Regions from separate parts of the Oceanisphaera submarina genome, predicted to be linked through region 3. Evidence: predicted binding sites of a transcription regulator. Region 3 holds the regulator's gene; each other region holds the start of a gene.

Region 1 (5,061 bases), on a different contig from region 3:
ACACCGGCGTCGGTGCGGCCGGCACACTGTATGCTAATCGGATGATCGGCAATTCTGGACAAGGCTTTTTCCACCTCAGCCTGAACGCTGGGGACTTCTCGTTGCCGTTGCCAGCCATAATAACGGCTGCCGTCATACTCGATGCCAAGGGCAATGCGCATAATCAGTTCCAAGGGTAAAAAGGACGGCAATTATACCCGTTACCGAGTCAAATTGAAGAACCGGCCTCGGAACGAGGCCGGTGAAAGGAAATCAGCGCCTGGCCAACCGTTGCAACAGCTTTTGTGCGTCGCTCTGTTGTTCTTCATTGCCCCGTTCCAGCGCCTCGTTCAGCAGTTCGCGTGCGCTGTCGATATCGTCGATTTCGATATAGGCCCGAGCCAGATCCAGCTTGGCGCCCATGCCTCCCTCATCGAGATCGATATCCACACTCTGCCCCTGCCCGAGCACACCGGCATAGTCATCCAGCTCCAGATCCAGTTTGCGCTCAAATTCACGCTCAGGTCCGTCACTCAGATCCGCTTCGGCCATCAGCTGGTCCACCGAGACATAATCGGTATCGACAGCCTGCTGCTGTAATGTCGGCTCGGGTTCCAGGGGTGCACTCTGTTCCTCGGCCGGCGCCGGCGCTTCGGTATTGAGCAGCAGCTCATCAATATCGTCGCTTGGTACCTGCGTCTCCGGTGGAGTATCGTCTGCCGCCATTTCATCTTCGAACAGCAGCTCCTCGGCGCCCTTGCCGGTGAGCTGACTGCGACTGTCTGCCAACGCGACTTCGTCATCGAACAACGTCTCTGACAGCGCCTCGGACGTCACGGCCGCCTCGGACGTCGACGCCATCGGTTCGGCTTCGTCCTCTTCCATCCGCTGTTGCTCTTCGAGGAACCGGGCGAAGGCATCTTCGTCGATTTCCTGCGCCGGCAAATCAACAGCCATAGGCCCGGATTCCGGTTCGGTGGCAACCGTCGGCTCGGGTTCCGGTTCGGCAGAGAACAAGTCATCAAACTCGTTGCGCTCGTCGTCCATCATCGCCGAGGTGCTCTCGGACAACTCCTGCTCCTGCTCGGCCAGATCCCGCCGTACTCGCTTACGCCACCACAGGGTAAACATCGCCAGCAACAACAAGGCCGGCAAAGTCAGTATCAGCGCCAGATTCAGCGGATTGGACAATAGTTCGTTACCCATGCCGGCCTGGCTGGGCGCAGACTCGGGCGCTGCCTCTGCGGCCCGGCCCTGTTTCAATTCTTCCACCTCGGCCGTTAACCGGGTCAGACCTTGACGCAGTAGCTGATTGTTATCCGCCAGGTTAGCCAGCTGCTCGTTGGACATGGCAACCTGTTCACGTAGCTCGTCCATCAGTTGCAGCTGCAGCCGGGACAACGCCATCTCTTCGGCCTGTTCTGGCGCCGGAGGGGGAGCGATGACCGCAGGCACAACCGGGGCCGCCTTGGGCTCACTTAGTCCACTGGCGTCGCTATCGGCCGACCGGGTAATCGTACTGGCTGGCACGGTCGCCTGCTGCACCGGCGGCACCGCCGCCACTGGAGGCGTCTCCTGCACGGGCAACTCATCTGGCGCCGGCGTGACCACGGCGGGTGACACCGGCCTCGGCCGGGCGACAGCCTGCGCAGGTTTCGCTGTCGGAGCAGGTTTCGGGGCGGTGGCGGCCCGCGTTACGCTGCGGTTACCCTGTCGGCTTAAACGGCGAAACTCCACCTCGGCGTCACGCGGCGAGCGCTGGCGAGCCTGCGACTCTGTCGGCAGCCGCAAGCGCGCACCACGCTGCAGGTAATTGATATTACCGCGCACAAACGCCTGGGGATTGAGGTGGTAGAGCGCCACCATGGTCTGCTGCACCGTCACCGGCGCCCGGGTATGGCGGGCGGCAATGGCCCAGAGGGTATCGGTGCTCTGCACCGGGCCGTAACGGCCGGGGCTCGCCACCGGCTGAGAGGCTGACGGCTGAGAGGCTGACGGCTGAACCGGCGCGGCGGCAGGTGCAGGTGACGCCGATTCCGGCCCTCTGAGTTCGATATAGAATTCACTCTGGGCCATTGCCGGGGCTATGCAGGCCAGCCACCCGGCCAGACCAAAACCGATATGGGGTCTGAATCGTTTCATTATGTCTCTTGTATCCTTTTCCTGACGCGGAACCGGTTCGTCCGGCGGTCGAGGCGGGCTATGTCACCAGTGTAGAAAAAAACAGTGCCAATAGGAACTTATCTGTCCGCTTTCTCTATTAACCGGCTATCGGCACCCGGCCTTCAAACTTTAAAGCCCAATGCTTCGCCAGCGTCGGTCATTCCCGACAGTAGTACGGAGCCCAGCTCGCGACGCTGGGGATACTGCTTGCGCAATCGGTCAAAAAAGCCCGGCTGGCCCAGGGCCTGGCGAAAAGCGGTGTCGTCCTGCTCTATGTCGTACACTAACCGCACCAGACTTGCCACCAATGCCTGATCCGGCGCCTGGTTCAGATACACGGCGCCTATCGGCGGCGGTGGCAACAACTGCTCGGGGGTATGTCGCATACTCACCTGCTGCTGCTCGCACAAGGCCCGGTAGAGAGCAAAGGTACCCCTCGCCTTGCCTTCGAGGCTATAGCCGGCGATATGAGGAGTGGCCAGCAAGACATGAGGCACCAGTGAGGCCAGCACCTCGGGCTCATGCTCCCACACATCCATCACCAGGGTCAGCTGAGAGGAACCCTGTTGGTGAGCTAATTGTTGCCGGGCCAGCAAGGCCCGGTTGTCCCATACATCGCCCCGGCAGGCGTTGATCAGTACCTGGTCATCACTCAGCCCGGCGATCGCGTCCTGATCCAGCAGGTGCCAAGTTGGATGATCACCGCCGTGAGTCAGGGGGACATGAAAACTGACGATATCGGCGCCCAGTGCCTGTTCAAAACCGACAAACGCTGTCGTGTCCTTCAATGCCCTCGGCGGATCACACAAGAGGACTGTCATGCCCAGTGCCCGGGCTCGTGCGGCCACTTCGACACCGGTATTGCCAACCCCCACCACACCCAGGGTTTTATCCTTCAGCGACCAGCCCTTGTGCCCAGCCACCCGCAGCAAGGCCGCCAGCACATAATCACCCACCGCGACCTTGTTGCAACCCGGCGCACTGGCAAAGGCGATGCCCCGCCGGGCCAACAGCTCGGTATCGATATGATCGCAACCAATGGTGGCGGTGCCCACAAAGCTCAGCCGTTCGGCCTCGGCCAACAGGGCGGCATCCACCCGGGTAATGGAACGCACCAGCAATACATCCACATCACGCAACTGCTCGGGCCTGATCTCCCGCCCGGGGCAAGTCACTATCTCGGCCCCGTCACCAAACAGTTCCTGCACGAAGGGCATATTTTCATCGGCCAGCAATTTCATCGACTATTTCCTTGAATGACGGGCCCCTTGAATGACGAGCTCCCCGAATAGCGACTCATTGTACCCCGAGTTGCGGTGGGCTTCAGCTTCCATCGGCCCGCCGTTTTGCTAGAATCATCGCTTTCCTTTCTGACGACTTCTTTTCATGACAGCACGGTTACTGTTCACGGTACTGGCGATACTGGTATTGCCGGTCGCCATCGCCAGCATGGGCTACCAATGGCACTGGCACTGGTTCCCACTGCTGGATCTGGATGATGCCCCAGCCCTGCTGGCCTATGGGCTGACCCTGTCGGTCGGCAAGGTCGGCATCGTCATCACCCTTGTCGGCCTGAGCCTGCTGGTCTTGCACCGCTGGCGGCACAGACCCGGCATATTACTGATGTTTTTTTTCTGCCTGATGGCCGCGCTGGGCAGCGCCTTTGTCACCAAAACGCTGGCCAAGCAGTACTTCAAAGAGCCCCGCCCTTATGTACTGTGGTTGGCTGAAAAAGGACGACTCGCCGACAGCGACCGTTTTTATGCCCAACTACCCGCGATACGGGAACAATGGCTGGCCGATGGTTTGAAAGAAATGCCGGAGCGTCAGGTACCGGGTTGGCTCAAGTTGCACTGGCAGGATGAAGTCAGTTACTCCTTCCCCTCCGGCCACTCCATTGCCGCCATGACCATCGCCGCCTTCTATTGCCTGTTGCTGCTTTATCGACGTCGTTCCCCCTGGCTTATCGGCGCCTTGACCACCTGGGCGGTGGCGGTATGTTATTCGCGGCTGTTGCTGGGCCTGCACTGGCCGGTGGATATTCTGGCCAGCAGTCTGCTGGGGGTGATGTTCGGCGTACTCGGCGCCTGGGCCTTTATTCGCTGGGATCGGCGCTGACGAGTCGGCAGCTCTACGAAATGCATGACGGCTTGCGCATCAGGCCATGAACCCCACCTTCGCGAGGGAGACGATACGGGACTCCCTGGTATTCCTTGCTGCGCCCGGGATACATTTTCGGAGCGAGAGCTGGAAACACAAAAAGGGCGCCGAAGCGCCCTTTTTACTGTGGTATTACCTGTCTATCAGCCTTTGTACTTGCTGAATACCAGGCTGGCGTTGGTGCCGCCGAAACCGAAGCTGTTGGACATGACGGTGTCCAGCTCGGCTTCTTTGTATTCGGTAACGATAGGCAGATTTTTGGCCTTCTCGTCCAGTTCGGTGATGTTGATGCTCGGGGCAATAAAGCCGTGCTGCAGCATCAGTAGCGAATACACCGCCTCGTGCACACCGGCCGCCCCCAGCGCATGGCCGGTCATCGCCTTGGTGGCAGAGATGTAAGGGGCCTTGTCGCCAAACAGGTTGTTGATGGCTTCCAGCTCCTTGACGTCACCGACCGGAGTAGAAGTGCCGTGGGTGTTGATGTACTGCACCGGGGCCGGCGCCGTGGCCATGGCTTGCTGCATACAGCGCACGGCACCTTCGCCGGACGGAGCCACCATGTCGTAGCCGTCGGAAGTGGCACCGTAGCCGGTGATTTCGGCGTAGATCTTAGCACCACGCTTGAGAGCATGCTCCAGTTCTTCCACCACCACCATGCCGCCGCCACCGGAGATAACGAAGCCGTCACGGCCCGCATCGTAGGTACGGGAAGCCAGTTCCGGGGTCTCATTGTATTTGCTGGACAGGGCGCCCATGGCA
Region 2 (5,061 bases), on a different contig from region 3:
TTGAATGTTACCGATAAAGGCATCCATCCAGCTGATCATGGAACCGGTGTTGGCATCCATCAGCGCCGCCTGACCACCAGAAGCCCACTGGCCCAGGGCGGTAGCGCCGGAGAAGCCGTCAACGGCGGTCCAGACGGTGTCACCTGAAATCTCGGCCGGATAGGCGAAGAACAGGAAGGCACGGCCGGCCAGAGCCGGGTTGAGGAAGTTTTTACCGGTACCGCCGAAGATTTCCTTGGCCATCACCACGCCGAAGGTAATACCCAGCGCCGCCTGCCACAGGGGCAGAGTCGAGGGCACGATCAGCGCGAACAGCACAGAGGTCACGAAGAAGCCTTCGTTCACTTCATGCTTGCGTACGGTGGCAAACAGTACTTCCCAGAAACCACCGACGATGAACACCGTCAGGTAGATAGGCAGAAAGTAAGTCGCACCCAGCAGCATCTTGCTGCCCCAGCCGGCCCCCTCACCCAGGGTAGCCCCCAGGCTCTGTGCCAGACCATAACGCCAGTTACCGTCAATGACCGAGGCCAGATCTGCCGGGCTGTACATGTTCATCAGGGCATTGATGGTCTGCCCGCCGGAGTTGTACATACCGAAGAACATGGCCGGAAAGGTCGCCATCCACACCATGATCATGATGCGCTTCAGATCGATACTGTCGCGCACATGAGAGGCGTTGCGGGTAACCATGCCCGGGGTATAGAGCACGGTGGCAACCGCTTCATAAAGGGCGTAAAACTTTTCGTATTTACCACCCGGCTCGAAATGGTGTTCGAGCTTTTCCAGAGTGTGTTTCAAGCTCATTTACTTAGCCCTCTAGCTCAATCGTGGTCAGACACTTGCGCAGGGCCTGGCCATAATCGTATTTGCCCGGACACACATAGGTACACAGTGCCAGATCTTCTTCATCCAGCTCCATGCAGCCCATGGTCTGGGCGCTTTCGGTATCGTTGGACAACAGATCACGCAGCAGCAGGGTCGGCAGAATATCCAGCGGCATAATGCGCTCATAGTTACCGATGGGTACCATGGCACGGGCTGAGCCGTTGGTGGTGGTGGTCAGGTCGAACAGCTTACCCTTGGTCAAATGACTCAGGTAGGCGCGGGTCACAGAGAATTTATTGGCACCCGGCGCAAGCCAGCCCATAAATTCTTTTTCGCGACCTTCGGCCAGTACCGATATCTGCAGGTGATAACGTCCCAGATAGGCATGAGGACCATAGGCAGTGGTGCCGTACAGCACAGAACCGGAAATAACACGGTTCTCACCATCCTGCAGCTCACCCGCGGTCAGTTCACTCACGGAGGCACCGATGCGGGTACGCAGCAGACGGGGCTTCTGTACCACGGGGCCACCCAGGGCGACAACGCGATCGGTAAACAGCTCACCGGTAGTGAACAGCTTGCCGAAGGCAATCACATCCTGATAGTTGATATACCAGACCACCTTACCGGGCACGATGGGGTCGATAAAATGAATGTGAGTGCCCGGCAGACCGGCTGGATGCACGCCACCGAACACTTGTTCCGTGATGTTGCCAGCCTGAGCCTGAGGCAGACTGCCTTCGCCCTTACAGACGTGCACCTGACCTTCGGTCAACCGACTCAGCACCTGCAGACCATCGGTAAAGGCCTGGGCACTTTCCTTGATGATCAACTCGGCGTTCGCGCTCAACGGATTGGAGTCCATGGCGGTGACGAAGATGGAGCTAGGGGTGGAACCGATGGCCGGCACCTTGCTGAAAGGGCGGGTGCGCAGCGCCGTCCACAGGCCGGATTCAACCAGCTGTTCGCGAACGGTTTCGGGTTCCAGTTTGGAAAGTTCAGCAGAAGCGTATTTTGAGAAAGTAATCTGATCTTCGCTGTCATCGACTGCAATCACGACCGATTGCAGTATGCGTTTGGCGCCACGGTTGATTTCAACCACGGTACCGCCGGCAGGAGCTGTGAACTTAACGCCCGGGTTCTTCTTGTCTTCGAAGATCACCTGACCTTTTTTGACACGATCCTCTACCTTGACATACATGGTAGGGCGCATGCCCACAAACTCCTCGCCCAGCGTAGCAACGCGCTTGATGGCAGGACCATCGTAGATTACTTGCTCTGGGGCCCCGGAAATCGGGAGGTCCAGTCCTTTTTTAATTGTAATCATACTCACTTGCACTACTTGTTAGGGGAAGACAGGTACTTGCCATGCCAGACATGACAACATGCTGATGAGTCGCTACCGGTCTGCCTCTATCGTGTTGAAACAGCATGACTACAGTCCGGTAACATCCAGCCCGATATAAAAGGCGCATAATTCTAGCACTTTTAACGCGGCGGCTGCCATGGCAATTACCATAATTTACCGCCTCTTTCGGTTAATCCCGGTTGTACGAAGTTTCACCTAGCAAAAATAAGGCCATGATATTTGGCCACTTATTATGCTTTGGTCTTATGGCGACCGGGCAGACTCACGGCCAGAGGTGCAACAAAACTCTCAATGTCGAATAACATTCGTTGTCAGCCCGACACGCCGCTCTGACCACGACAGGCCGGGCTGTCGAGCACGCCTTCGCGCGCCTGCCATTCGGCGGGGGTCAGGGTGTGCAACGCCAGGGCGTGAACACCACCGGCCAGTTCGTCGGCCAGCAGCGTATTCAACGCCCTATGCCGGGCCAGCAGACGCTGTCCCTCGAACTGCTCGCTGACCACCACCAGCTTGAAGTGGGTCTCCGATCCCGGCGCTACCCGGTGCATGTAGCTTTCGTTGATCACTTCCAGATGCGTCGGCGCCAGCGCCGCCTGCACCTTGCTTTCGATAAGGCGTTGTATCGACATAAGGAACTCCTGAGTAAACGACAATAATGCAAGACTGTGGAGATGGGGCGTTCTCCCCTCCCCCCTCTTTATATCAAATAACGAAACGTCAGATTGATGCGTGCCCTGTCTGCCGCTCCGGCTCTGGGCAAGGCATGCTGCCAATGATGCTGCATTTCACCCGCCATCACCAGCAAACTGCCGTGGTTCAGCTGCAGCTGACGACGCTCGCCGTTGTGGTGGCGCAACACAAAGCGCCGCGTCGCGCCTAGACTGACCGAGGCAATCACCGGCTTTGGCCCCAGCCCGGGCTCGTTGTCCGCGTGCCAGCCCATGCTATCCCGGCCATGGCGATACAAATTGAGTAGCACACCGTTGAAGGGCTGTTCGCAGATGGCTTGCACCTGCTTTCGAATCTCGTTTACCAGCGGGTGCCAGGGAGTGGGTTCCCGGGTCTTGCCGGAATAACGGTACGCCGCCTCCCCCATCCAGCAAGACAGCCGGGGCTCGTCGTGTTCGCGCCCGAACAACTGCAACCGATGCTGCTGCCAGGGGATCTCGGTCATGAGTTGCCCGAGCCAGGCATCCGCCTCGGAGATGAAGGCATCCGGCCACCACAGCAGCCGCCCCTGAGGCAGGGATATCCATTCGGGCGAGTCGGCCCACAGCTCCATACTGCTTTCTCCCATTAACTGCTAAAATGCTCTTTTTTCTGTCGAGCCATCGCATCATGAATCTTCACCTTCCCCTGCCCGAGGGGGGCGAGCTGCAGTTGCAGCGCTACCCTCGCTCTGCCCAGCACAGCCTGCAAGCCTGGGATGCGGCCGATGAATATATCATAGCCGAGCTGATGACTCGGGAATGGGACCAGAGCGCTCCCCTGCTGATCCTCAACGACGGCTTCGGCGCCCTCACCCTGGCGCTGCATCAACATAGTCCCTGCAGTTTTACCGACTCGCGCATTGCCGAGCTGGCACTGGCCGCCAATGCCCGGGACAACAACCTCGAGCCGGGCTGGCAGCCGCTGAACAGCCTGTCAGACGGGCCACTTGTCGATGAGCAGGCGCCGGGGCTGGTGCTGATGAAGCTGCCCAAGACCAACGCCATGCTGGAATATCAACTGGCTGCCCTGAGCCGGGTGATGGGACCCAACACCCTGCTTATCGCGGGCGCCAAGGCCAGGGATATTCACAGTTCGACCCTGAAGCTGTTCGAGCACTATCTCGGCCCCACCCATACCAGCCTGGCCAGGAAAAAGGCCCGGCTGATCTTCTGCCGGCCGGATTCGAACAAGCGCCCGGCACCGCTGCCCGCTCCCCTGGCATGGCCGCTGGAAGGCACCGATTTCATCATTCACAACCATGCCAACGTATTTTCTCGCGCCAGCCTCGATATCGGCGCCCGCTTCATGCTGGAGCATCTGCCCGCCAACCATGACGGCGAGATCATCGACCTGGGCTGCGGCAACGGCGTACTGGGACTGATGGCCCTGGCGCGCAATCCCGAAGCGCGGGTTACCTTCGTGGATGAATCCTATATGGCCATGGCCAGCGCCCGCCTCAACGTGAGCGAAAATCTGCCCGAGGCCGAGTCTAGGGCCCGTTTCATGGTCAATAACTGTCTCGACGGCGTAACCGCCGACAGCGCCGACTTGATACTGTGCAACCCCCCGTTTCACCAGCAACAGGCCATTACCGACCATATCGCCTGGCAAATGTTTGTCGATGCCAAACGGGTACTTCGCCACGGTGGCGACTTGCTGCTGGTAGCCAACCGTCATCTTGATTACCATCAGAAGCTGAAGCGTCTGTTCGGTAATCAACGGGTGGTGGCATCCAACCGTAAATTCGTTATTCTCAGAGCCACCAAAATCTCTTAAGGAACTCTTTTCATGAAATCCATCAAATGGTTAATGACCGGCATGCTGGCCCTGAGCCTGACGGCCTGTGCCAGTTACTATCCCATCGCGGTTGATGTCAGCCCCTCGGTACAGACCAGTGCCGGTGTTTACCGGGGACAGCCGGTGTCGCTCGGCAGCAAGGACGGCCGCCAGAACGACTACATCATTCAGATAGAACAAAAAGGCAAGGCACCGGTGGTGGTGGGCGCCAGCAACAACCTGAAGGTGCAGCTGGAGCAGGCGCTGGCTCAGGGGCTGAGCACCCAGGGAGCCTTTATCGAGAACGGCGCCCGCACCCAGGCAGAGTTGGAATTGCAGGAAGTGCTGGCCCGGGTGATCCGCGGCCACATCAGCTA
Region 3 (5,061 bases):
TGGCGACGGTCACGTAGCTGCGGTTGTTGCGTTCCAGGTGTGGCATCCAGGTGACCAGCAGGTTTTCAATCTGCCACAGGTATTTGGTGACCTCGGGCTGGCTGTTCAGGTAGCCGGCGACCGGTTCGTCCTGGCCGGTAAAAGGCCTCAGTTCCGCTATCCAGTGAGGATTGGGCAGGAAGCGGGCATCGAATACGAAATCCGCATCCTGAGAGATACCGTATTTGTAACCGAAGGACTCGAACACCCAGTTCAGCTCGCGTTCCTTCTTGCCGAGAATGCGCGCGCGGATAATTTCGCTCAGATCGTGAATACTGAGATCGGAGGTATCGATACGCAGATCGGCGGCGGAAGACAGGGGCGACAGCAGGTGGGTTTCCTGACGGATGGCTTCGTCCAGGGTCAGGCTGAGACGAGACAGGGGATGCAGCCGGCGGGTGTCGCCGAAGCGGCGAATAAGGGCGGCGTTGTCTGCATCGATGAAGATGCTGGACAGGCTGACTCCTTCCATGGCGCTAACTTCGGCCAGGCAGGCCTCCAGTTTGTCGGCACCGTCGGGCAGGTTGCGTACATCGATACTGACCGCCACCTCGCCGGGCTTGCGTCGACGCATCTGTACCAGCTCGGGCAGCAGCTCGACGGGGAGATTATCGACACAGTAATAGCCCAGATCCTCAAGCACACGCAGGGCTACGGTTTTCCCCGAGCCCGAACGGCCACTGACGATCACCAACTGCATATTGCTCTCCTCAGGAAGAAACCATGATGTTATAGAGCTCGTCATCGCTGCCGGCCTGGCGCAACTGCTTGCAGACCTGCTTGTTACTGAGCTTTTCGGCAATCAATGACAGCGTCTTGAGATGCTGTTTACACTCCTGCTCCGGTACCAGCAGGGCGAACACCAGGCCAACCGGCTGATTGTCGATGGCATCGAACTCTACCGGTTCGGCAAAGGTGAGTAAAACCGCCGTCGCCCGGTTGTCATCGCTGATACGACCATGAGGAATGGCGATACCGTTACCGATACCGGTGCTACCCATTTTTTCCCGGGCCAGCAGGCAGTCAAACAGCTGCTGACTGCTGATGTTGAGGTGCAGGGCGGCCAGCTCGCTGATGATTTCCAGCGCACGTTTTTTGCTCGTGCAGGGGACTGCACTGCGGGTGCAGCCCCTGCTCAGTATGTCGGCGACTTCCATGGTTATTTTTGCTTGAGCTTCTCTTTGTGTTTGATTATTTGGCGATCGAGCTTGTCGATCAAGCCATCGAGGGCGGCGTACATATCGTCATGTTGAGAGTTGGCAAAGATTTCGCCGCCGCTGAGGTGGATTTTAGCTTCGGCAACCTGCTGCAATTTTTCGAGTGTGAGGACGACGTGTACATTGGTAATGTTGTCGAAATGACGCTCCAGTCGGGAAAACTTGCTGTTCACATAGTCACGCAGGGAGTCCGTGATGTCTACATGGTGTCCAGTCAGATTTATTTGCATATCGTCTTCCTTCTAGGTCTGCCTTTACATCAGGCGTTTACGCTGATTGGAAGGGGGGATGGCCAGCGATTCCCTGTACTTGGCGATGGTCCGCCTGGCCACCTGTATCCCCTGTTCGGCCAGCAGCTGGGCAATTTTGCTGTCGCTCAGTGGCTTGGCCGGGTTTTCCGCACCGACCAGTTTCCTGATCAGGGCACGAATTGCCGTCGACGAACATTCTCCACCATCATCGGTACCCACATGGCTGGAGAAAAAATACTTCAGTTCAAACACCCCTCTGGGGGTATGCATGAATTTCTGGGTGGTGACCCGGGAGATGGTGGATTCGTGCATTTCCACCGCCTCGGCCACATCATTCAGCACCATCGGCTTCATGGCCTCGGGCCCATACTCAAAGAATGCCTGTTGTTGTTCCACAATACAATTGGCAACCTTGAGCAGGGTCTCATTTCGACTCTCGAGACTCTTGATAAACCACTTGGCGTCCTGCAAGTGGTTGCGGATAAACTGGCCGTCTTCGCTGTTTCTGGGTTGGCGGGCCATGGCGGCATAGGTCTGGTTCAGCCTGACCTTGGGCATGGCTTCCGGGTTGAGTTCGGCGACCCAGCCACCCTGTCGCTTGGTGACCACCACGTCCGGAATCACATATTCGGAGCTGCTCTGAAGCACGCTGTTACCCGGTCTGGGCTCCAGCTGCTGGATCAGGGACAGTACTTCCCTGAGCTCTTCTTCTTTCAGTCTGGTCTTGCGTTGCAGGCTGCGGTAGTCCCGGGTGCCGAGCAGATCCATGTGCCGGTCAATGACGAGACGGGCCTCGTTCAGCCAGGGAGTGTCGGCGGGAAAAGGGTCCAGCTGAATGCGCAGGCATTCCTGCACGCTGCGGGCGGCGACGCCGATAGGGTCGAAATGCTGGATGCGCTTCAGCACCGCCTCCACTTCATCTGCTTCTATCTCCTGTTCGCCGCCGGAGACGGCGGTGAGGATATCCTCCAGACCCTGAGTCAGGTAGCCGGCATCATCGATGGCGTCGATAATGGCCAGTGCTATGGCCTGATCGGTCTCGCTGAAAGGGGTCAGTTGCATCTGCCACAGCAGGTAATCCTGCAGCGTTTCCGTGGTTTCTCCCTGGTAGACGGTATCCTCCATGCCTTCGGGAAGGCCGCCGTTCCCGGCGCTGCCGGTTGAGGTGGTATAGATATCGTCCCAGTGGGTGTCCATCGGCAGTTCGTCGGACAGCTGATTCTGCTCCATGGCGGTATCGGCGGCCATCTGCTCGTCGTTGCCGCCGTCGGCCACCTCGATGCTGTCCGGCTCTTCCTGTTCCAGCAGGGGGTTGCTTTCCAGGGCCAGCTGAATTTCCTGTTGCAGTTCCAGGCTCGACAGTTGCAGCAGACGAATGGCCTGTTGCAACTGGGGGGTCATGGTCAGCTGCTGTCCCATACGTAACTGAAGAGTTGGCTTCATCGTTGGTAAAGTCCTTCTATATCAACCGCATGGGGCTCCAGCGGGTCAGCTTAGAGGCTGAATTGTTCACCCAGATAGACTTTCTTGACCTGCTCGTTCGCGAGGATTTCGGCCGGGGTGCCGGCGGCGATACGATGACCATGACTGACAATGTAGGCCCGCTCGCAGACGTCCAGCGTCTCGCGCACGTTGTGATCGGTGATCAGCACCCCCAGGCCTCTATCGCGCAGGTGCAGAATGATTTTCTTGATGTCGATTACCGAGATGGGATCGACTCCGGCGAAGGGTTCATCCAGCAGTATGAAGCGCGGATCGGCCGCCAGTGCGCGGGCAATTTCCACCCGTCGGCGTTCACCACCTGACAGACTCATACCGGCACTGTCGCGGATATGGGTGATATTGAACTCTTCCAGCAGCTGCTCCATTTTCTCGTCGCGGCCGGCGGCGTCCAGATCCTTGCGGGTTTCGAGTACCGCCATTAAGTTGTCGGCTACGCTCAGACGCCGAAAAATGGAGGCTTCCTGGGGCAGATAACCGATACCGGCGCGGGCTCGCACATGCATCGGCTGATAGCTGATGTCCTGCTCGTCGATGGTGATGCTGCCGGCGTCGCGCTGTACCAGGCCCACTATCATGTAGAAAGAGGTGGTCTTGCCGGCCCCGTTGGGGCCGAGCAGGCCGACGATCTGGCCGGTATTGACGGTCAGGCTGACATCGGCCACTACCTGACGGCCCTTGTAACTCTTCTGCAGCCCGCGGGCTTTCAGTGTTGCCATGATCAGTTCTGTATCTCTTTTTTATTCATGTCCTGCAGCTGTTCAGGCAGAAAAATGGTGGTAACGCGGTCTGCTCCACCCTGGCTTTCGGCTTCCATCTGTTCCTTGTCGATATGGTAGCGAATACGATAGCCGGTCACGATATTGTCGTTCTGCTTCAGCTTCGCCTCCTTCAATAGGGTGAGGGTGCGTGCCTTCATATCGTAGTGGATCTCCCGGGCCTCGGCCTTGACCGGCTGGCCGTTGTCCAGCACCTGGTAGTAGGTGGCTGGCGCGCCGTGGGCGGTCATCGATTGCAGACCCTGTTCGGTGCGGATCACCACCAGTCTGTCGGCTCGCACATCCATGGTGCCCTGTTTGACCACGACCCGCTCGCTGAAGGTCACCTTGTTGTCGGCCAGCTCCACCAGCTGGCGACCGGCATCTATGGTTACCGGCTGGCTGAAATCAGCCTCTTTGGCCTCGGCCAGGCTCAGGCTCAGGGCCAGCAGGCCGCCGATGCTAAGGAGTAAAGTAGGTTGCCCGGGTTTCATGCAGTAATTCCACTGTTTGTTGATCAAGCTTGCCCAACAGCCCCTGGCCCTGGGCCCGGAAAGTTGGGCTGTTCAGCTGTACATCCCGGTTGGAACGCAGCTGGTTTTTAATAAAATCCAGTTCCAGGTATTCGGTGGTCAGGGTTTTCACCAGGGCATCGGGTTGCAGCCCCCGGCCGACCACGGTGCCGTTCAATACCGCGTTATCGTTGGTATTGATCATGCCCTCATCACCGCTCAACTGCCATTGGGGCTGGCCATCGGGCGAATAAAGCAAGATAACAGGTTTTTCCATCAGGGTCATGGCCAGCGGCTCGTAGTACTCCGCATATTCAGCATCCAGTCCGCGGTAGGGCAGACCCAGCTGGTTGTACTGCACGCTGCTCAGGTTTTTGGCGATAAAGTCTGGCTGATAATCCTGCTGGTTGACGGGGGCGTCGGTGACCGGCCTGAACCACTGCCAGCAGACAAGGGCGACCAGGAAGAGGCCGCCAAACCACCAGGTTTGGCGGCTCACAGGCTCATGCCCCTGGCCTGTTCCAGCTCGCCCCGGGCGTCGAGCAGCAGATCGCAGAGCTCGCGCACTGCGCCTCGGCCGCCCTCGATGCGGGTAATATAATCGGCCTGCCGTAGTACCAGCGGATGAGCATCGGCCACAGCTACACCCAGACCGCAGTCCAGCATCACCGGCAAATCGACCACATCGTCGCCGATATAGGCGACCTGCTCCGGCCTCAGCTTGAGGGTCTCCAGCAGGGCCCGATAGCTGTGAATCTTGTCGCTCTGGCCCTGATAGACGTGG

The links. The regulator sigma-54, encoded in region 3, starts transcription at its own class of promoters, with help from an activator protein. The targets are predictions, from matches to a motif close to TGGCACNGTTTTNGCTT.
Region 1: the regulator sigma-54 is predicted to act here: its motif matches at 2,195-2,211, upstream of ACLEIV_RS01965 (FimV/HubP family polar landmark protein).
Region 2: the regulator sigma-54 is predicted to act here: its motif matches at 2,394-2,410, upstream of ACLEIV_RS13265 (Na(+)-translocating NADH-quinone reductase subunit A).

Annotation. Positions count from the first base shown of each region.
Region 1 covers NZ_JBKGFN010000001.1:370,199-375,259, forward strand. Annotated here, with positions in the region: gene truA (tRNA pseudouridine(38-40) synthase TruA) at 1-161, opposite strand, end outside; gene ACLEIV_RS01965 (FimV/HubP family polar landmark protein) at 253-2,121, opposite strand; gene ACLEIV_RS01970 (4-phosphoerythronate dehydrogenase) at 2,265-3,383, opposite strand; gene ACLEIV_RS01975 (phosphatase PAP2 family protein) at 3,529-4,260, shown strand; gene fabB (beta-ketoacyl-ACP synthase I) at 4,446-5,061, opposite strand, start outside.
Region 2 covers NZ_JBKGFN010000013.1:91,232-96,292, reverse strand. Annotated here, with positions in the region: gene ACLEIV_RS13270 (NADH:ubiquinone reductase (Na(+)-transporting) subunit B) at 1-807, opposite strand, end outside; gene ACLEIV_RS13265 (Na(+)-translocating NADH-quinone reductase subunit A) at 812-2,155, opposite strand; gene ACLEIV_RS13260 (BolA family protein) at 2,509-2,826, opposite strand; gene ACLEIV_RS13255 (alpha-ketoglutarate-dependent dioxygenase AlkB family protein) at 2,895-3,494, opposite strand; gene ACLEIV_RS13250 (methyltransferase) at 3,536-4,684, shown strand; gene ACLEIV_RS13245 (YajG family lipoprotein) at 4,697-5,061, shown strand, end outside.
Region 3 covers NZ_JBKGFN010000011.1:45,814-50,874, forward strand. Annotated here, with positions in the region: gene rapZ (RNase adapter RapZ) at 1-739, opposite strand, end outside; gene ptsN (PTS IIA-like nitrogen regulatory protein PtsN) at 750-1,196, opposite strand; gene hpf (ribosome hibernation promoting factor) at 1,199-1,486, opposite strand; gene ACLEIV_RS11600 (RNA polymerase factor sigma-54) at 1,511-2,950, opposite strand; gene lptB (LPS export ABC transporter ATP-binding protein) at 3,001-3,726, opposite strand; gene lptA (lipopolysaccharide transport periplasmic protein LptA) at 3,729-4,259, opposite strand; gene lptC (LPS export ABC transporter periplasmic protein LptC) at 4,228-4,776, opposite strand; gene kdsC (3-deoxy-manno-octulosonate-8-phosphatase KdsC) at 4,773-5,061, opposite strand, start outside.